Regions from separate parts of the Streptomyces sp. NPDC058284 genome, predicted to be linked through region 1. Evidence: riboswitches for the same ligand, from Rfam matches in the RefSeq annotation. Region 1 holds a riboswitch; each other region holds the start of a gene.
What was found. A riboswitch is a leader RNA that binds a small molecule or an ion and turns the genes downstream of it on or off. The one in region 1 is predicted to bind cyclic di-AMP.

Region 1 (4,688 bases):
GTCCACTACTTCCGCATCGCCGCGGCCGACGGCGACGAGGCGGCGGCCCACCGCCTCAAGGGCCTGCTGCGCCCGACCGGACGGGAACCGGATCCGCCCTAGGGATACCGTCGACCGCATGCACGACCAGCCGCCCCCGCAGCCCGAACTCTTCACCTGGGAGTTCGCCACCGACCCCTACCCGGCGTACGCCTGGCTGCGCGAGAACTCTCCCGTGCACCGCACCACGCTCCCCAGCGGGGTCGAGGCGTGGCTCGTCACCCGGTACGCGGACGCGCGCGACGCCCTCGCCGACCAGCGGCTCAGCAAGAATCCGGCGCATCACGACGAGCCCGCGCACGCCAAGGGCAAGACCGGCATCCCCGGTGAGCGCAAGGCCGAGCTGATGACGCATCTGCTCAACATCGACCCGCCGGACCACACCCGGCTGCGCCGGCTCGTCGCGAAGGCGTTCACGCCGCGCCGCGTGGCCGAGTTCGCGCCCCGCGTGCAGGAGCTGACGGACCGGCTCATCGACTCGATCGTCGCCGAGCACGGTGCGGGGCGGGGCGGCACCGACCTCATCCACGAGTTCGCCTTCCCCCTGCCCATCTACGCCATCTGCGACCTGCTCGGCGTCCCCCGCGAGGACCAGGACGACTTCCGCGACTGGGCGGGCATGATGATCCGCCACGGCGGCGGGCCCCGGGGCGGCGTGGCCCGCTCGGTGAAGAAGATGCGCGGCTACCTCGCCGAGCTCATCCACAGGAAGCGCCTCGACCCGGGCGACGACCTCATCTCCGGTCTCATCAAGGCCTCCGACCACGGCGAGCACCTCACCGAGAACGAGGCCGCCGCCATGGCCTTCATCCTTCTCTTCGCCGGCTTCGAGACCACCGTCAACCTCATCGGCAACGGCCTGTACGCGCTCCTCACCCACCCCGAACAGCGCGAGCGGCTGCAGCGGGCGCTGGCGGATGGCGACACCGGGCTCCTGGAGACCGGTGTCGAGGAACTGCTCCGCTTCGACGGGCCCGTGGAGCTCGCCACCTGGCGGTTCGCGACCGAGGCGCTCACCATCGGCGGCGAGGACATCGCCGCGGGCGACCCCGTCCTCGTGGTGCTCGCCGCCGCGGACCGCGACCCGGCCCGCTTCGACCGGCCCGACACCCTCGACCTTTCGCGCAGTGATAACCAACACCTCGGATACGGGCACGGAATCCACTACTGTCTCGGCGCCCCGCTGGCCCGCCTGGAGGGCAGGACCGCCCTCGCGACGCTGCTCAGACGCCTTCCCGACCTGCAACTCGCGGTGGAACCCGCCGATTTGCGGTGGCGTGGCGGGCTCATCATGCGGGGACTGCGCACGCTGCCGGTGGAGTTCACAGACGCACAGCGGTGACGGCCCGGCTGACGGGCCGTCAGGACTGTGATGTTCACGTGATCTCCGCTGCATCGACTTGTGACAAGCGTTCGACTGCGGCTACGTTCACGACGACTTGGGCGCCCCCGGGCGCCCCAGCCGTTCGCTGCAGTCTCCTGAAAGGCAACCGCATGCTCTCCGGTCAAGGTCGTCACCGACGCCCCCGCCAGGCCCCGGCTCTCATCGTCGCGGCAGGCGTCACCGGATCAGCCATCGCCATCCCGCTGCTCGCCGCCACCAGCGCGAGCGCCGCCTCCACCGACACGTGGGACAAGCTCGCCCAGTGCGAGAGCGGCGGCGCGTGGAGCGCGAACCCCGGCAACGGCTATTACGGAGGGCTCCAGCTCTCCCAGGAGACCTGGGAGAGCCACGGCGGCCTCGCCTACGCGCCCAGCGCCGACCAGGCCTCCAAGTCCCAGCAGATAGCCGTCGCCGAGAACGTCCTCGACGCGAAGGGCACCGCCGCCTGGCCGAGCTGCGCCCCGATCGCCGGACTCACCGACGGCGGCGCCGCGGCCGACGTCGACCCGGGCGCCCCCATCGAGCAGGAGCCGTCCGGCTCGTCGGACTCCTCGGACTCCAAGGGCTCCAAGGCTCCCAAGGATTCGGCGGACGCCAAGGGGTCCAAGGACTCCGAGAAGAAGGACGAACGGTCCGACGAGCCCTCGGACCCGGCGGGTTCGGCGGACGCGGCGGATTCGGACGACCCCTCCGACGACGCGAGCGACACGCCCGGGACCGACGCCGACGCGCGAGAGAAGAATCACGACGAGTCCGGCGAAAAGGACGACAAGGGCGGTAAGGCCGGTACGGACGCCGATCCCGGCAAGGGCGGGGCGGACGAGGAGGACGGCGAGGGCGGCCCGGACGGCTCGGGCAAGTCCGGCGGTGAGGGCGGCACTTCGCCCGGCTCCGAGGACGCGACGGCCCCCTCGGAGGGCTCCGACGGCTCCTCCGGCCGCCACCGCGGCGACCGCGCGGACGAGAGCGAGAGCGCCGGCGGCCGTCCCGGACGGCACGCCTCGCGCGGCGAGGAGCGCACCGGCGCGGTCGCCGACGGGACGTACACGGTGCGTTCGGGGGACAACCTCTCGCGCATCGCGGACGACCTCGACGTGAAGGGCGGTTGGCACGAGCTCTACACCGAGAACAAGAAGACCGTCGGCACCGACCCGGACCTCATTCTTCCCGGTCAGAGCCTCGATCTGGGCGAAAAGTAACGGTAGTTGACGAAGAGTCGGCCGGGGCCTTCGCGTCGTATGCCCGGTTTGGCGTAAGTGAGACATGGGTCTCAGAAGCCGTGATCGTCTTTGAAATTGTGTGGAAGACGTGATTACCGTCGTCACCGCTCGCCACTGGTGAGCCCCGCCGGTCGGTACGCCGAATCCTGCCAACGGCCGGACGGGAACAGTCGTCGCTTCGAGCGCCGTGGGCAGGAGCGGGGGAACCAAGGTTTGCGCCGGTTCCGTCCGTCGAGCGGCTGAGCAGCCATCAGGCTGCGCCGCGGGACGGACGGGAACGGCTAGGGGTGGAGTCGCGCTCAAGGAGGGCGACCGGGCAACCACATCGGCCCGAACCCGACAGCTCACCTCGCAGGCGTCGGTGTAGGGGATCAACTCATGCTGCTTTCCGGCAAGGGCAAGCACCGTCGCCCGTCCAAGGCCACCCGTGTCGCCACGCTCGTCGGCGTGACCGGCGCCGCTGTCGCCGCCCCGCTGATGGCGGCCGGTTCGGCCAACGCCGCCACCGGCCAGGAGTGGGACGCCGTCGCCCAGTGCGAGTCCGGCGGTAACTGGTCCATCAACACCGGCAACGGTTACCAGGGTGGTCTGCAGTTCTCGCCCTCCACCTGGGCCGCGTACGGCGGTACGAAGTACGCGCCGACCGCCGACAAGGCCTCCAAGGCCCAGCAGATCGAAATCGCCGAGAAGGTCCTCGCGAGCCAGGGCAAGGGCGCCTGGCCGTCCTGCGGCGTCGGCCTCTCGGGCGCCTCGCCCAGCAGTGGCGGCGGCTCGCAGACGCAGGCCCCGCAGCAGCAGCGCCAGCAGAAGCCGCAGCCGCAGACGCAGCAGCAGGCTGCGCCCAAGCAGCAGGCGGCTCCGCAGCAGCAGGCCGCTCCGAAGCCGCAGCCCGCGCCGCAGACCGAGTCCAAGAAGACCGTCGAGACCCCGACCGGCAAGACGGTCAAGAAGGGTGACGGCGAGTACAAGGTCAAGACGGGCGACACCCTGTCCAAGATCGCCGAGTCGCACCACGTCAAGGGCGGCTGGCAGAAGGTCTACAAGCTGAACGGCGACATCATCAGCGACGCCGACTTCATCTACCCGGGCCAGCAGCTGCACCTCAGCTAGTCGCTGCGGCCCCACCCGGCCGTGCTTCGGCGGACGCACGGCCGCCCCGTCCCCACGGGCTCCCCGCCCCGGTGCGCGTATCCCCCGTACGCACCGGGGCGGGGCCATGTCCGCCGCCGGAAACGTCCCCGGACGCGTCGCGGCCGACGACTCCGGGTTCGCCGCGTGTTCGCTACTAGCGAGTAGAAACGTGGTCCTCCGTCCTGCTTCCCGGGGATTTGGCCTCTTGTCCGTCCCACGGGACGGGCGGTCGGCTGGCTGAAGGCCCGGAGCCGGTTAGGCTCAGGAGACGCAGGGCCGAAGCGGCTCGCGTAAACGCGTCACATCCCAGAAGGAGATGCTCGTGCCGTCCATCGACGTCGTCGTAGCCCGGGAAATCCTGGACTCCCGAGGCAACCCCACGGTCGAGGTCGAGGTCGGCCTCGACGACGGCAGCACCGGTCGTGCCGCCGTCCCGTCCGGTGCCTCCACCGGTGCCTTCGAGGCCATCGAACTCCGTGACGGTGACCCCAACCGTTACCAGGGCAAGGGCGTCGAGAAGGCCGTCCTCGCCGTCATCGAGCAGATCGGCCCGGAGCTGGTCGGCTACGACGCCACCGAGCAGCGCCTGATCGACCAGGCCATGTTCGACCTGGACGCCACCGACAACAAGGGCTCGCTCGGCGCCAACGCCATCCTCGGCGTCTCGCTCGCCGTCGCGCACGCCGCCTCCGAGGCCAGCGACCTGCCGCTGTTCCGCTACCTCGGCGGCCCGAACGCGCACCTGCTGCCCGTCCCGATGATGAACATCCTGAACGGCGGGTCGCACGCCGACTCGAACGTCGACATCCAGGAGTTCATGATCGCGCCGATCGGCGCCGAGTCGTTCTCCGAGGCCCTGCGCTGGGGCACCGAGGTCTACCACACCCTCAAGAAGGTGCTGAAGGAGAAGGGCC
Region 2 (4,688 bases), on a different contig from region 1:
CGGATGCCGCGCTCCCTGGCGACAGCCGCGATGTGTTCGAGGAGCGTGGAGGCGACGCCCCGGCCCTGGTGGGCGTCCTGCACGAGGAAGGCGACCTCGGCCTCGTCGGCGGGCGCGCTGGCGGCCATGCCGCGCTCGTCGATGCGGTCGTAGCGCACGGTGGCGATGAACTCGCCGCCCACCGTGGCCGCGAGCCCGACCCGGTCCACCTGGTCGTGGTGGGTGAAGCGGTGCACGTCCTTGGCGGAGAGGCGGGGGTAGGGCGCGAAGAAGCGGTAGTACTTCGACTCGTCGGACACCTGCTCGTAGAAGCTGATCAGACGGTCCGCGTCCTCGGCCGTGATGGGCCTGATCCGGGCGGTCCCCCCGTCGCGCAGCACCACATCGGCTTCCCAGTGGGAGGGGTAGTCGTGCCGATCCTGCTGATCCGACGCGGTCTGCATGGGGCCCAGGGTACGGGTCGCGCCGCCGTCGGGGCCGGGGCAGGCTAGGACGGGTCGAAGGCGGCCGGGAGCAGGACTTACGTCCGACAGAGCACCCGCGACGGCATGAGACACTGGTCTAGACAAGTGTGAGACACCTGGAAGGGCAGCAACACATGGCTGAGCGCCGCGTCAACGTCGGCTGGGCCGAGGGCCTTCACGCCCGACCCGCCTCCATCTTCGTCCGTGCGGCCACGGCCTCCGGCGTCCCCGTGACGATCGCCAAGGCCGACGGCAACCCGGTCAACGCCGCCTCGATGCTCGCGGTGCTCGGCCTGGGTGCCCAGGGTGGCGAGGAGATCGTGCTCGCCTCCGACGCCGAAGGCGCGGACGCCGCCCTCGACCGGCTGGCGAAGCTGGTCTCGGAGGGGCTCGAGGAGCTTCCGGAGACGGTCTAGGACACATTCCTGGAAAATGCGCCGATGGGGTCGCCCGGAATTCCGGGCGACCCCATCGGCGTTTACGCGTGATGGATTGACTCTTTCTTTATATACGGCGTCTCCGTTAATTCCGGAGGCTCACCGTGTTTACGGCATGTTGCGAATTCCTCACGCGCTCGGGTCCTGGCCGTCCCCCGTGACGCAGGCGGTGGGTGGCCGCCACCCGCGCGGCGTGCGCGGCGGTGAGCGCCCTGGCGCGCTCGGCGTCCCCGCGGGCGACCGCGTCCAGGATCTCGGCATGCTCGGACCAGGACTCGGCCGGCGCCGCCGGACGGTCGACGACGTACATCCAGGCGGTCTTCTGCCGGAGCTGGGTCAGCAGCGCGCTGAGGCCGGGGCTGCCGGACGCCTGGGCGAGCGTCTCGTGGAACCAGCCGCCCAGGGACCGCAGATCCTCCCCCTGACCACTCCCGGCGCGCTCGCGGCCCATCCTGACGAGACCGCGCAGGACCTTGAGGTGGGCGTCCGTGCGGCGCTGCGCGGCGCGTGCCGCGGCGAGCGGTTCGAGCAGCGTCCGGACCTCGAGGAGGTCCGCCGCCTCCTGCTCCGTGGGCTCCGCGACACAGGCGCCCGCATGTCTGCGGGTGACGACGAACCCCTCGGCCTCCAGGGTGCGCAGGGCCTCGCGGACCGGGACGCGCGAGACGCCGTAGCGGCGCGCGAGGAGGTCCTCGGTGAGCCGGCCGCCTCTTTCGTGGACACCGGCGACAATGTCGTTCCGAATGGCCGTGCATACCGAATGCGCGGGAACACGCATGACCGGACCTCCGCCTTCATCCCCGCGAAACGCGGTCGACCGACGCTCATTCAGTGACTCTATTGCAGAGCGTCGGAATTTCCGACGGCGGTCCGGAATTCGTGGATATCTTTTGGCCAAGGGCCCTGCGAGGAGAGTTCCGGGGGTCCGGGGATGCGGAGGGGCGCAAGGACGAAAGCCCCGGCTCGGGAGGAGCCGGGGCTTTCGTGGAGTGCTGCGGGAGCCGTGCAGTCCGTCGCTCAGACGTTGACGCCGTGCGAGCGGAGGTAGGCGATCGGGTCGATGTCCGAGCCGTACTCCGGGCCGGTGCGGGCCTCGAAGTGGAGGTGCGGGCCACTGGAGTTGCCGGTGGAGCCGGAGAGGCCGATCTGCTGGCCCGGGGTGACCGTCTGGCCGACGGTGACACCGAGGGACGACATGTGGCCGTACTGGGTGTACGTACCGTCGTTCATCTTGATGACCACGTTGTTGCCGTAGGCGCCGCCCCAGCCCGCCTCGACCACGGTGCCGGAGCCGACCGCGTGGACGGCGGTGCCGGACGCGGCATGGAAGTCGATGCCGGTGTGGCTGCCGGAGGACCACATGGCGCCGCCGGTCTGGTAACCCGTGGAGACGTACGAGCCCGCGATCGGGGCGACGTAGGTGTTCAGGCGCTTGCGCTCGGCCTCGCGGGCGGCGCGCTCCTTGGCCTTGCGCTCCTTCTCGGCCTTCGCCTTCGCCTCGGCCTCGGCCTTGCGCTTCTCCTCCGCGGCCTTCTTCTTGGCGGCCTCTTCGGCCTTCTGGGCGGCAGCGGCGTCGTCGGCGGCCTGGCGCTGCGCGGCGGCCTGCGCGTCGATGCTCTCGGCGAGCGAGTCGCCGACGGATATCGCCTGGGTGAGGCCGGTGTGCTCGACGGCCGCTTCGTCGGCGGCGGCCAGCGCGGGGGCGGCGAGGCCTCCGATGACACCGGTGGTGGTGAGCGCCGCGACACCGGCGACGTTCGCGGTGGTCCGCGTGAGGCGGCTCGGACGACGGTGCTTCCCGGTGGCACGGGTGAACGCCATGTGGCGGGTGATCCTTTCCTTCCCTCTCGCCTACCGGGTTAGCTGACGGGTTCGGAGCAGGAAGGTCTCCTACGGGTCCCTCACCTCGCGGCAAGGTGCCCGATTCACCCCAGGGGACATGTGGGTCCCCGGCTCCCCTGGCTCGCGCCGTACGGGGACTCGGCGATGACTGTCCGGTGCCGCGGATGCGGCGTGGTGCGCGACGAACAGCCGGACCGACGCTAAACGGGGCCTCTTTCAATCCACAAACAGAACGCGACTTTTGTAGCGCACGCCACACGGCAGACAGGCAACCACCATATGAATCCGGACATATGAGGACCCCGGCGGCCGAAACGGTCGCCGGGGTCCCGAAATGTCCTGACTGTCACTCAGTCCACGCGGGCCTCACTCGGCCCGGGACCTCGCTCGGCCTGGAACCACACTCAGCCCGTGACCACGCTCACGTCGCCGATCCCGAGGGCCCTGACGGGCTCCTCGATCATCGCGGCGTCCCCGACGAGGATCGTCACCAGGCGGTCCTCGGGGAAGGCGTTCACGACGGCCGCGGTGGCCTCCACGGTGCCGGTGTCGGCCAGCCGCCGGTACAGCTGCGCCTGGAAGTCGTCCGGCAGGTTCTGCTCGACCTGGTCGGCGAGCGTGGCCGCGACCGAGGCGGCCATCTCGTACTTGAGCGGGGCGACGCCCACCAGATTCTGCACGGCCACGTCGCGCTCGGCGTCGGTAAGGCCCTCGGCGGCGAGGGTGCGCAGCACCTTCCAGAGGTCCCCGAGCGCCGGCCCGGTGTTCGGGGTGTCCACGGAGCCGCTGATGGCGAGCATCGCGGCGCCCGTCCCGTCCGGCGCCGAACGCAGCACCTGGCTGAACGCCCGCACCCCGTAGGTGTACCCCTTCTCCTCGCGCAGCACCCGGTCGAGGCGGGAGGTGAGGGTGCCGCCGAGGCAGTACGTGCCGAGGACCTGGGCCGGCCAGACGCGGTCGTGCCGGTCGGCGCCGACGCGGCCGATCAGCAGCTGCGTCTGGACCGCTCCGGGGCGGTCCACGATGACGACGCGGCCGTGGTCGTCGGCGGTCACCTGCGGTACAGGGCGCGGCTCGCCCGCGGAGCCGGTCCAGGCGCCGACGGTGTCCTTGAGGACGGCGTCCAGGTCGATTCCGGTCAGGTCGCCGACCACGACGAGGGTGGCCGTGGCGGGCCTGACGTGCTTCTCGTAGAAGGCGCGCACCGCCGCCGAGTCGATGGCCGCGACCGTCTCCTCGCTGCCCTGGCGCGGCCGGGACATGCGCGAGGTCGGCGGGAACAGCTGCTTGGAGAGCTCCTTGGCGGCGCGGCGCGCCGGATTGGCGGCCTCGTGCGGGATCTCGTCCAGGCGGTTGCGTACGAGCCGTTCGATCTCGCCGTCCGCGAAGGCGGGGGCCCGCAGGGCGTCGGCGAGCAGGCCGAGCGCCTTGGGGAGCCTGGAGACCGGGACCTCGAGGGAGACCCGCACGCCCGGGTGGTCGGCGTGCGCGTCGAGCGTGGCGCCGCAGCGGTCGAGCTCGGCGGCGAACTCCTCGGCGGAGTGCTTGTCGGTGCCCTCGTTGAAGGCCCTCGCCATGATCGTGGCGACGCCGTCGAGGCCTTCGGGCTCGGCGTCGAGCGGCGCTTCGAGGTGGATCTCGACGGCGACGACCTGCTGGCCGGGGCGGTGGCACCGCAGCACGGTGAGGCCGTTGGGCAGCGTGCCGCGCCGGGGTGCCGGAAAGGCCCAGGGCTTGGCCGCGCCCGCCTTGGGCTGTGGGTGGAACTGCATCGTCGTCGCGGCCTCGGTCACTTCGCCGCCTCCTCTTCCTCGGCGTACTCCATGCCCTTTTCGCCCTCTTCGCCTTCTTCGCCGTCGTCGGCGACGGTCACGGGTTCGTAGACGAGCACCGCGCGGTTGTCCGGTCGCAGGCGCGCCGCGGCGACCTCCTGGACCTCTTCCGC
Region 3 (4,688 bases), on a different contig from region 1:
CGATCGTCGCGGGGGTCACGGCCGCGGAGATCAACGGCACCAGCAGATGGGCGATCACGGCCATGGCGTCCAGGACGCCGCGACCGGCCAGGACGGACACCTCCCCGACACGGCCCGCGCCGTACCAGCCGATGGGCAGCCGGGCCAGGTGGTCCCCGAGACGGTCGTACATGCCGCGCAGCAGCGCGGTCCCGACGCGGAACCCCGAGAGGTCGCCGAGGTACCGCAGCACGGCGTACGCCGCCGTCGCGGCCCCGAACGCGGTCAGCCAGGGCCAGGCGTCCTCGGGGGTGCTCCCGAACAGGGCGCGCAGTACGGGGACCAGCAGGGCGTAGGACAGGCCCTCGGCCACGGCGGCCGTCGTCATCAGCACCAGGGCGCGACGCAACGGCCGGGCGTACTCGCGCCCCAGCACACGCAGCAGCAGCGGAATCATCGGGGCTCGTCTCCTTGCGGTAGGGGTGCGTCGTGCCGGTCCCGGGGCGTCTCGGCGGTCGCCGACGGCGGCTGGGGAGGCCGCCAGAACGTGGCGAATTCCCCTCCCTTCGCCAGGAGTTCACTGGGCCGACCGCGCTCGACGACCCTTCCGTCGTCCAGCATCACCACCATGTCGGCGTCCGCGACGGTCTCCGGGCGATGGGCGATGACCACGACCGTCCGCCGGCCCGCCGACGTGGCCAGGGCCCGGCGCACCGCTTGCTCGGTCTTCGGGTCGGCGAAGGCGGTCGCCTCGTCGAGCACGAGAACGGGCGTGTCGGCGAGCAGCGCGCGGGCGAGGGCGATCCGTTGCGCCTCGCCGCCCGACAGTCCGGCGTCCTCGCCGATCACCGTCTCGTAGCCGCGCGGGAGTTCGAGGATCCTGTCGTGGATGTCGGCCAGCCGGGCGGCCCGCGTCACGGCGTCGGGGCCGGCGTGCGGGACCGCCAGCGCGATGTTCTCCGCCACGGAGGCGCGCAGCAGGCGTACGTCCTGGAAGACGAAGGAGATGGTGCGGTAGAGGTCACGGCCGCTCAGCTCGCGCAGGTCCACACCGCCGAGGAGGATCGAGCCGTGGGTGGGGTCGAAGAATCGCGGCAGCAGCTGGACCAGCGTCGACTTGCCGCTGCCGGAGGGCCCGGTGATCGCCGTGAGCGTGCCGGGTTCCAGCACGAGGTCGATGCCGCGCAGCACCTCGCGACCGGCCTCGTAGCCGAACCGGACGTCTCGCAGTTCCACCCGGTGGCCCTGGGGTGCGAGGGGATGCTCGGGCTCCGGCAGCGGCCGTACGGTGAGGACGTCGCGGATGCGGCCGACCGCGCGCCTCGCGGCCTGCAGGTCGTCGAAACCGTGGCCGAGTGCCTCCACCGGTGCGGTCAGGCCGAGTCCAAGGAGCAGGAAGGGGAGCAGGTCGGCCGGGGCGAGAGCGCCGTCGGTGAGCAGAGCGGCGCCGCCGACGAGGACGACGAGCAGGACGAACGGCGGTGAGAGGACGAGCTGCATCCCCGCGGCGATCCTGGAGAGGCCGCGCACCCACCGGTGGAAGGTGTCCGTGAAGTCGTCCACGGCGGCACGGAACTCGCGGTGCGCACGCCCGGATCCGCCGAACGCCTTGACCACCGCGATGCCCTGCACGAACTCGACGACGGAGCTGGAGATCCGCCCCATGGCCGCGTCGAACGCCTCCTGCTCGCGCAGCCGGGCCGGCGTCATCATCAGCGGAACCAGCGCCACCGCCAGCAGCACGGGGACGAGCGTGATGAGGGTGAGCCGCCAGTCGACGGTGCACAGGTAGACCAGCGACACCAACGGGACCACGAACGCCGAGACGAGCTGACCGGGGGCGTGGGCGATGAACGGGTGTACGGCGCTGACGTCTTCCCCCACCACCTTGGCCAGCTCACCGGTGCGGCGCCGGGAGAACCAGCCGATCGGCGCCCGCCCCAGCCGGGAGGCCAGCTGCCGACGGAACGAGAGCTGCACCCGGCCGTCGAGGACGTGCCCGATCCCGGACGACGCGCCTGTGCACAGCAACCGGACGAACAGCCCGGCCGCACCCACGGTCACGGCCGACCAGACGTGCCCGCGGTCGACCGGCCCCGGCGACAGCAGGGCACGCCCCACCTCGACGACCGCGAGCAGCGGCGCGAGACCCGCGACGGCACCGACGACCTGCAGGATGACGACGGCGGCGAAACTCCGGGCGTACGGGCGCAGCAGCGCTGCCAGGCTCTGCCCCGGCGCCGGACTTGCCTCCCTCACCGGGCGGAGACGGCGCGCGCGTCGGCGAGCGGCGGGTGGGTGGCGGTGAACGGCGGGATGGCTGTGGCGAGTTCAGGGTCCATGACCGTCATCCTCACCGGCTGCCGCCGCGGAATCGTCCGCCGAGTGTCGGCTCTCTCGCCCGATTCACGCACCGACCGGCGCGTACGCCGGTAGCACTCAGGTGCTACCGACGCACGAAAGGCTTGTCACCTTTTGAACTCGCCCTTTGCATCGGCGAGTTCTGGAGTCCTTTCCATTCGGCGACGCCGGCCCGCTTTTAGTAGGGGCCGTTCACGTTGTCGATCGAACCGTAGCGGTCGGCCGCGTAGTTGCAGGCGGCCGTGATGTTGGCGACCGGGTCGAAGCTGTCCAGCGAAGTGCCGGGCACGTGGTAGGCGGTGAAGGTGGGGGCGATAACTTGCAGGAGCCCCTTGGAGGGGGTTCCCGCAATGGCGTTGACGTCCCAGTTGTTGATGGCCAGCGGATTTCCGGAGGACTCGCGCATGACGTTGCGGTGAATGCCCTCATAGGTGCCCGGGATGCCGTGCTGGGCCATGATGTCGAGCGATTCCCTGATCCAGCCGTCGAGGTCGTTCGGGTAGGACTTCACGGCCGGGGCGGTGGGGGCATCGGCGGCGAGCGCGTCGGTGTTGCCGGAGCGGTCCGCCCGCTCGGCGGACGTCCTGGAGGCGGTCCCGGCCGCGTCGTCCTTGCCGAGGGTGAGCTTGAGGCCGGGGTGTATCAGCCCCGGGTTGTCGCCGAGAATGCCGCGGTTCTGCTGGTAGAGGGCCTTCCAGCCGCCGCTCAGGGAGTGCTCCTTGGCGATCTTGGAGAGGGAGTCGCCGGCGAGGACGACGTAGGTCTTCGGGGCCGCGGTGGGCTTGGCGGCCCCGTCGGCCGGTGCCGCGGCGGCGGTGGTGGCGCCGAGCACCGGCAGGACGAGCACGGCGCCGCCCGTGCCCGCGGCGGCGATGCCCCGGGTGAGCGGGCTCGACTTGGGGCGGCGGTGCTTTCCCTTTGCGGGCATGACGCATTCCTCTCCGTCGCCTGCGAGGTGAGCTGTCGGGTTCGGACGGGAGATGTCCGGACGCACGGTGAATGCGCCTTCACCCCGAGCCGTCCCGGAATCCGGGTCGGCGGCTTACCTGGGTCCCCCGCTCCTGCCGGGCGTAAGTGAGTGGTGGAAGGGATTCCGGACAGCGGCAGGATTCGGCGTTCCATCCGGATTGGCGGTGACGTTAGACGAGAAAGACAGGACGGAACAAGACACGAATTTGCATCGGCAATGCGTGAGGCCTACCGCTGAAGATCGGAAACTCCTCGCCGCCTTTGATCCAAAAGTCCAACTCTCCTGGAGTGGCGCGGGAATGCGCGCGGAGATTCCCGGAGCGGGGTACGGCGGACGGTGTGACTCAATTCACCGAATGGGATACGGCCCGGAATGCGAATCGACGGGCCGTCAGAATGTGAGCCATTTCGCTCGGGCACATCGCGAAAGCAGGCAGTTGCCTACACGGGGTGCCAAAGGGGGGAAAGATATAATTATGGTTCAAACCTGGACATAGTCCTACTGCTGTCCGCGCCGGACGGTGAGGCGATGCCCCCGCCCGGTCCGCACATGGCGCTGCCCCCGCCGAAAAGGCGGGGGCAGACGTCAAGCCGTCAGGCGGCGACCCACCCCGTCTTGAGGTAGGGGGAGTTGGGGAAGTCGAGGTAGAAGTAGACGCCGTCGTTGAAGTCCTTGCCGAGGACGGTCCACTTGGCTGCCTTCGCCGTGACCCAGCCCTTGCAGACCTTGTTGTCGGGGTTCCGGTTCTTCAGGTAGCAGAGCTTCATCTTCGTGTCCCGGTCCGGCTTGACCTGGATGTCGTCGCACCGGTTGGTGGTCACGTAGTAGCCGTCGCCCTGGGGCGCGTACTTGTACCCGTCGTACGACCAGTCCCCGCCGAGGCAGGAGGCGGCCGACGCGTGCCCCACCGACGGGGTGGCCGAATGCTCGGACGATGCGGCGGTCGCGGAGGCGCCGCCGATGATCCCGGCCGTGAGGACGCTTGCCGCCAGCGCGGTGGTGAGCTTCGTGCGAGTAAGCACAGTTCTCCTTCTGGTGCTCGATGGCGGATACCGGTCCGGCATCCGTGAACGATCTCACCGGCTCACGGATTGTTCGTCAGGCCTGGTCCGAGCCACCGAACAATCCCGTTCAGCCCTGTTCACCGCTGGGCGGACGCCCTAGGCTGAGCGCCCTTCGCGGCCTTGGGAGGTCCTGTGCACGGTCTCCGCGTGGTCATCGTCTGCCTCGTCATCGCGTGTGTCACCGCGGTGTCGCCGGCCTCGGCCGTGACGCCGGGCTGGTCGGCGGTGCCGGTTCCGGCGGCGGTCGCGCCGGTGACCGTGCTCGATCTGGCCGCCCGCGGTTCCGGCGAGGCGTGGGCGACCGGGTACGAGCA
Region 4 (4,688 bases), on a different contig from region 1:
CCCCTGAGAGCTATGCGGAAGCCGCCGTGAGGCGCGCGACCTCCGCCTCCGTGAGCTGGAGGTCCGCCACCGCGAGCAGCGCGGGCAGCTGCTCGACCGTGCGGGCGGAGGCGATCGGCGCCGCGACGGTGGGCTGGGCCGCGAGCCAGGCGAGCGCCACGGTCGCGACCTCGGCGCCGCGCTCCGCGGCGATCTCGTCGAGCGCGGTCAGGACGCGGTCGCCGCGCTCGGTGCCCGCGTACTCCTGGACGCGCCCGCTGCGCGCGCTCTCCACCCGCGCACCCGGGCGGTACTTGCCGGTGAGGAAGCCGGACGCGAGTGCGTAGTAGGGCACGGCCGCGAGGCCGGAGCGGGATGCGACCTCCTGGAGCGGGCCCTCGTAGGTGTCGCGGGAGACGAGGTTGTAGTGCGGCTGGAGCGCGACGTAGCGCGCGAGGCCCTCGCGGTCGGAGAAGTCGAGGGACTCCTGAAGCCGTTCCGGGGTGATGTTGGAGGCCGCGATCGCCCGCACCTTGCCGTCCCGCACCAGCTCGTCGAGGGTGCCGATGATCTCCTCGACGGGGACCGACGGGTCGTCGTAGTGCGTGTAGTAGAGGTCGATGTAGTCGGTGCCGAGACGGCGCAGGGACGCGTCGATGCCGCCCTTGACCGTGGCCGGGGAGAGGCCCTTGAAGTCGGGGTGGGCGCCGACCTTCGTGGCGAGGACGACGTCGGAGCGGTTGCCGCGCTCGGCCAGCCACTCGCCGATGAGGGTCTCGGACTCGCCGCCCTTGTTGCCGTCGACCCAGGCCGAGTAGACGTCGGCGGTGTCGATGAAGTTGCCGCCTGCCGCGGTGTAGGCGTCGAGGACGGCGAAGGACGCCGCCCGGTCGGCGGTCCAGCCGAAGACGTTGCCGCCCAGGGCGAGCGGGGAGACCTCGAGTTCGGAAGCGCCGAGTGTACGGAGAGAAGTCATATGTCGCTCAACGTCCCCGACGGTATGCGAATTCCGTCAGGTACGAGCGGCCAATCAGGGGTTCAGGCCCTTGCCCTGCAGCCAGGTCAGCGGGTCGATGCCCGTGCCGTCCGGGGTGTGGACCTCCATGTGCAGGTGGGGCCCGGTGACGTTGCCGGTCGCGCCGACGCGGCCGATGACCTCGCCCGTGGTGACCTTCTGGCCCGCGCTGACATTGAGCGAGGACTGGTGGCAGTACCAGACCTCCGTGCCGTCCTCGAGTTCGAGCACGGTGCGGTAGCCGTACGCGCCCGCCCAGCCGGCCTCCTTGACGGTGCCGGTGTGCACGGCCTTGAGCGGGGTACCCGTGGGAGCGGCGAAGTCCAGTCCGGTGTGGTGGCCCGAGGACCACATGGCACCGGCGTCACCGAAGTGTGAGGTGAGGGTGTACGACGAGGTGGGGATGGCGTAGCTCTTGGCGAGCTTGGCCAGGCGTTCCGCCTCGGCCTTCGCCTTGCGGGCCTCCTCCGCCTTCTTCTTCTTGGCGGCGGCCTCGGCGTCGGCCTTCTTCTCGGCGGCCCGCTGCTGGCCGGCGGCCTGCCGGGCGGCCTGCCGGGCGGTCGCGTCCTCGGCCGCGGTCCGTACGGCGGTGTCGGCCTGGTGCTGCTGGTTCTCGGCCTGCCGCATGATGCGGGCGCGCAGTGCCTCGCCCGCGTCGGTGGTGCCCTGCTCGGCGTCGGCGGTGCTGACACCGGCCGCGGTGAGCGGAGCCGCCGCGGCGGCGTTCGCCGTGGTGTCCGGGGAGTCGTCGGCCAGCAACGAGCCGACGCCGGGCAGCGACTCGGCGTCCGGCAGCGAGTCGGCGACTGTGTCCATGCCCGGCAGGTCGGGCATGGATATGGAGACCGGCGGCCTGCCGTCCTGCGCGGTGGCGATGCCGCCCGCGCCGACGGCGGCGATGACGCCCACACCGAGGACGGTGGAGCTCCGGGCGAGCCCGCCACCGCTCTTCTTGTGCACACGGTGCCTGCCGCGGACGGGACGGACGGACTCCTCGGTGGGGTTCCACTCTTCGAAAGAGCCCTCGTCGTACGAGCCGAAGTCGTCGTCATTCGGTACGTACACGGCTTGGGGGGCAGGCCGGTTGGACGCCACTGGGGCGCGCTCCTTTCCTTCCTTCTCGCCTACCGGGTTAGCTGACGGGTTCGGAGCAGGAAGGTCTCCTACGAGCGTCTGGCGCGGGTGCACGGATGCACGAGGCGCAGAGGCCCGATTCACCCCAAGTTAGTGGTTCCCCGGCTCCCTTGCGGGATTAGGCGCGTGCGCGCGGAGCCGCCTCTAGTGACGGCTGGGACGACCGCGCTGCGTTATCGAACGTTAATAGACAGCGGGTCACTATTCCAAGCTGTTCCGATTGATCGTTAACGCTGTCCACCTGTACGTATGGGGACAGGAGTGGTCAGAACAGGGTGAGTTGACGACACTTCCTCACACCGGGCCGTGCACCGGAACTTCACACTCCCTTGACAACACGTCAGTTGTGATGCGGAGTGGCTCACTTCAATCACCGGCGGTGACGCCCGGATCGGTGACGTCCGGATCCCCCGCGACGGGCCGGCGCACCGCGAGCAGCGCCATGTCGTCGGTCATCCGGCCCCCGGTGTGCCGCCGCACCTCCTCCGCGAGCGCGGCGAGCAGGGCCTGCGGTCCTCCGCGTCCGGGGAAGATCCGCCCGCCGAGCCGGGCCGCCGGATCGTAGAACTCCCCCGTCACGTCGCGCGCCTCCGACAGGCCGTCAGTGTAGAAGAGCAGCATCGCGCCGGGCGGGAACTCCGATTCGTCCGCCCGGTCCGGCCAGACCCCCAGATCGCCCATGCCGAGCGGCAGCGCGGGCTCGCTCGCCGACATGACGCACAGCCGGCCGTCCCCGCGCAGCAGCAGCGGCGCCGGGTGCCCCCGGTTGATCAGCCGTACGCGGCCGTCGGCGTGCCGGATCTCGGCGAGGACGGCGGTGGTGAACCCCTCGAACGCGTCGAGCCCGTCGCGCCGGGTGCCCTCGCGCGCGAGCGCCCGCTCCAGGCGCTGGGCCACCGCCTCTAGGGTGGTCTCCTGCTCGGCGGCCTCCCGGAAGGCGCCGATGACGACGGCGACCGCCGCGACCGCGCCCATGCCCTTGCCCCGTACGTCACCGACGATGAGCCGCACGCCGTGCGGGGTGTCCTGCACCGCGTACAGATCGCCCCCGATGAACGCGTCGGCCTGCGCGGCCTCGTACCGCGCCGCGATGTCGAGCCCGCCGATGCGCGGGTCGGGCTCCGGCAGTACGGCGCGCTGGGTGGTCTCGGCGATGGAGCGGGCGTTGGCGAGCCGGTCGTTGCCGCGGCGGACGACGCGGTTGATGACGATGGCGAGGATTGCGACGGTCACCACGGTGATCACTTCGGTGACGGCCTCGACGCGGCTGTCGGCCCGGGCCCCGAAGTGCAGGAAGAGGACGGCGACGGTGGACGCGGCGCCGGTCAGGACGGTGCTGAGCAGCGAGTAGAAGGGGGCGGCGATCAGCGGGGCGGCCGTGTAGAGGGGGGCCGCGGTGAAGTCCGGCGGGGTCGCCGCGTCGTAGACCACGCCGACCAGCAGGAGCAGCAGCGGCAGGGCCCGGACGAACGCCCATTCGTGCGCGGAGGCACCCCTGTCGCCGGTTCCCGCTCGCTGCCCCACCGCTTGTCTCCCGCCGACTCCGCGCCCATCAACGCGCTCCACTCAGGGTTCCCCCGTCGGGGAGCGGGTGCGAGCCGGTGCGGTCCGACCGGGTTACGGAGGAGGGTCCCCGAGGCGCGCCCGGGGGAAGGGCCGGGAAAACACCTAGGACCCGGGAAAACACCTAGGACCCGGAACCATTGCTGGTTCCGGGCCCTAGGTCTTGAGTAGCGGGGACAGGATTTGAACCTGCGACCTCTGGGTTATGAGCCCAGCGAGCTACCGAGCTGCTCCACCCCGCGCCGTTGAATGCAACTCTACGCCATCCGGAGGGGTGCGTCGAACCACTTCAGGCGTTGCCCGCGTGGGTGAGCGTCTCCCAGGCCACGAAGAGACCGTCCGTCCCCTCCGGCCGCCGGGCCACCGTGTACTTCTCGGTGTACGGCATTTCCAGATGCAGCCGCCCCCGCAGGTGGTTCAGGCCGACCTCCGTGTCGGGTCCCATGTCGCGCCGCACCCTGCCGCCGCACAGCCAGGCGGGCGCCCGCGCGCCCAGCTGGTACTTGGCGTGGAACTCGAAGGCGGCCCGCAACCGGTCCCTGACCTCCCCGTACAGATCGACGCCCTGGTGCCGGGCGGTCTCCGCCATGTGCGAGGCGGCGGCGAGCGAGTAGCTCGCGTGCTTGAAGTTGCGGCAGGTCTCCTGGGAGATCCCGTCGGTGAACGTGCCCTGCCCGAACCAGTACCTCTTCAGCTCGCTCGCCGTGTCGATGCCGCTGCCCTCCGGCGAGACGGGCAGCTTCCCGTCCGACTCCAGGTAGAAGTAGGCGGGCACGCGCGTCCTGAAGTGGTGCACGGCCTTCTCGAACGTGGCGTGGTCGTCGAGGAAGACGGCCATCGACATGGTCGCGTCGGCCATCACCAGGTCCCAGTTGCCGTTGAAGTCGGCGGAACCGTTCCTGACCTGGGGCAGGTAGGCGTTGCGCAGCATCCGCTCGAAACGCAGCAGCGCGCCGTCGCTCCAGCCGTCGTACGTGTAGCGCACGATCTCGGCGGC

Region 2: linked by a shared signal. The riboswitch ahead of ACFVYR_RS19820 (M23 family metallopeptidase) and the one ahead of ACFVYR_RS26570 (transglycosylase family protein) in region 1 are both predicted to bind cyclic di-AMP.
Region 3: linked by a shared signal. The riboswitch ahead of ACFVYR_RS11595 (transglycosylase SLT domain-containing protein) and the one ahead of ACFVYR_RS26570 (transglycosylase family protein) in region 1 are both predicted to bind cyclic di-AMP.
Region 4: linked by a shared signal. The riboswitch ahead of ACFVYR_RS13650 (M23 family metallopeptidase) and the one ahead of ACFVYR_RS26570 (transglycosylase family protein) in region 1 are both predicted to bind cyclic di-AMP.

Annotation. Positions count from the first base shown of each region.
Region 1 covers NZ_JBHVYE010000021.1:70,749-75,436, reverse strand. Annotated here, with positions in the region: gene ACFVYR_RS26585 (sel1 repeat family protein) at 1-102, shown strand, start outside; gene ACFVYR_RS26580 (cytochrome P450) at 119-1,381, shown strand; gene ACFVYR_RS26575 (transglycosylase family protein) at 1,534-2,622, shown strand; cyclic di-AMP (ydaO/yuaA leader) riboswitch at 2,817-3,017, shown strand; gene ACFVYR_RS26570 (transglycosylase family protein) at 3,022-3,753, shown strand; gene eno (phosphopyruvate hydratase) at 4,097-4,688, shown strand, end outside.
Region 2 covers NZ_JBHVYE010000013.1:152,280-156,967, reverse strand. Annotated here, with positions in the region: gene ACFVYR_RS19835 (GNAT family N-acetyltransferase) at 1-443, opposite strand, end outside; gene ACFVYR_RS19830 (HPr family phosphocarrier protein) at 599-880, shown strand; gene ACFVYR_RS19825 (GntR family transcriptional regulator) at 987-1,679, opposite strand; gene ACFVYR_RS19820 (M23 family metallopeptidase) at 1,919-2,722, opposite strand; cyclic di-AMP (ydaO/yuaA leader) riboswitch at 2,735-2,897, opposite strand; gene ACFVYR_RS19815 (M16 family metallopeptidase) at 3,148-4,536, opposite strand; gene ACFVYR_RS19810 (M16 family metallopeptidase) at 4,533-4,688, opposite strand, start outside.
Region 3 covers NZ_JBHVYE010000006.1:152,329-157,016, forward strand. Annotated here, with positions in the region: gene ACFVYR_RS11585 (ABC transporter ATP-binding protein) at 1-436, opposite strand, end outside; gene ACFVYR_RS11590 (ABC transporter ATP-binding protein) at 433-2,238, opposite strand; gene ACFVYR_RS11595 (transglycosylase SLT domain-containing protein) at 2,519-3,268, opposite strand; cyclic di-AMP (ydaO/yuaA leader) riboswitch at 3,273-3,427, opposite strand; gene ACFVYR_RS11600 (hypothetical protein) at 3,904-4,332, opposite strand; gene ACFVYR_RS11605 (hypothetical protein) at 4,507-4,688, shown strand, end outside.
Region 4 covers NZ_JBHVYE010000008.1:21,217-25,904, forward strand. Annotated here, with positions in the region: gene ACFVYR_RS13640 (PrsW family intramembrane metalloprotease) at 1-7, shown strand, start outside; gene ACFVYR_RS13645 (aldo/keto reductase) at 11-955, opposite strand; gene ACFVYR_RS13650 (M23 family metallopeptidase) at 1,010-2,089, opposite strand; cyclic di-AMP (ydaO/yuaA leader) riboswitch at 2,101-2,263, opposite strand; gene ACFVYR_RS13655 (PP2C family protein-serine/threonine phosphatase) at 2,495-3,652, opposite strand; tRNA gene ACFVYR_RS13660 (tRNA-Met) at 3,860-3,933, opposite strand; gene ACFVYR_RS13665 (alginate lyase family protein) at 3,981-4,688, opposite strand, start outside.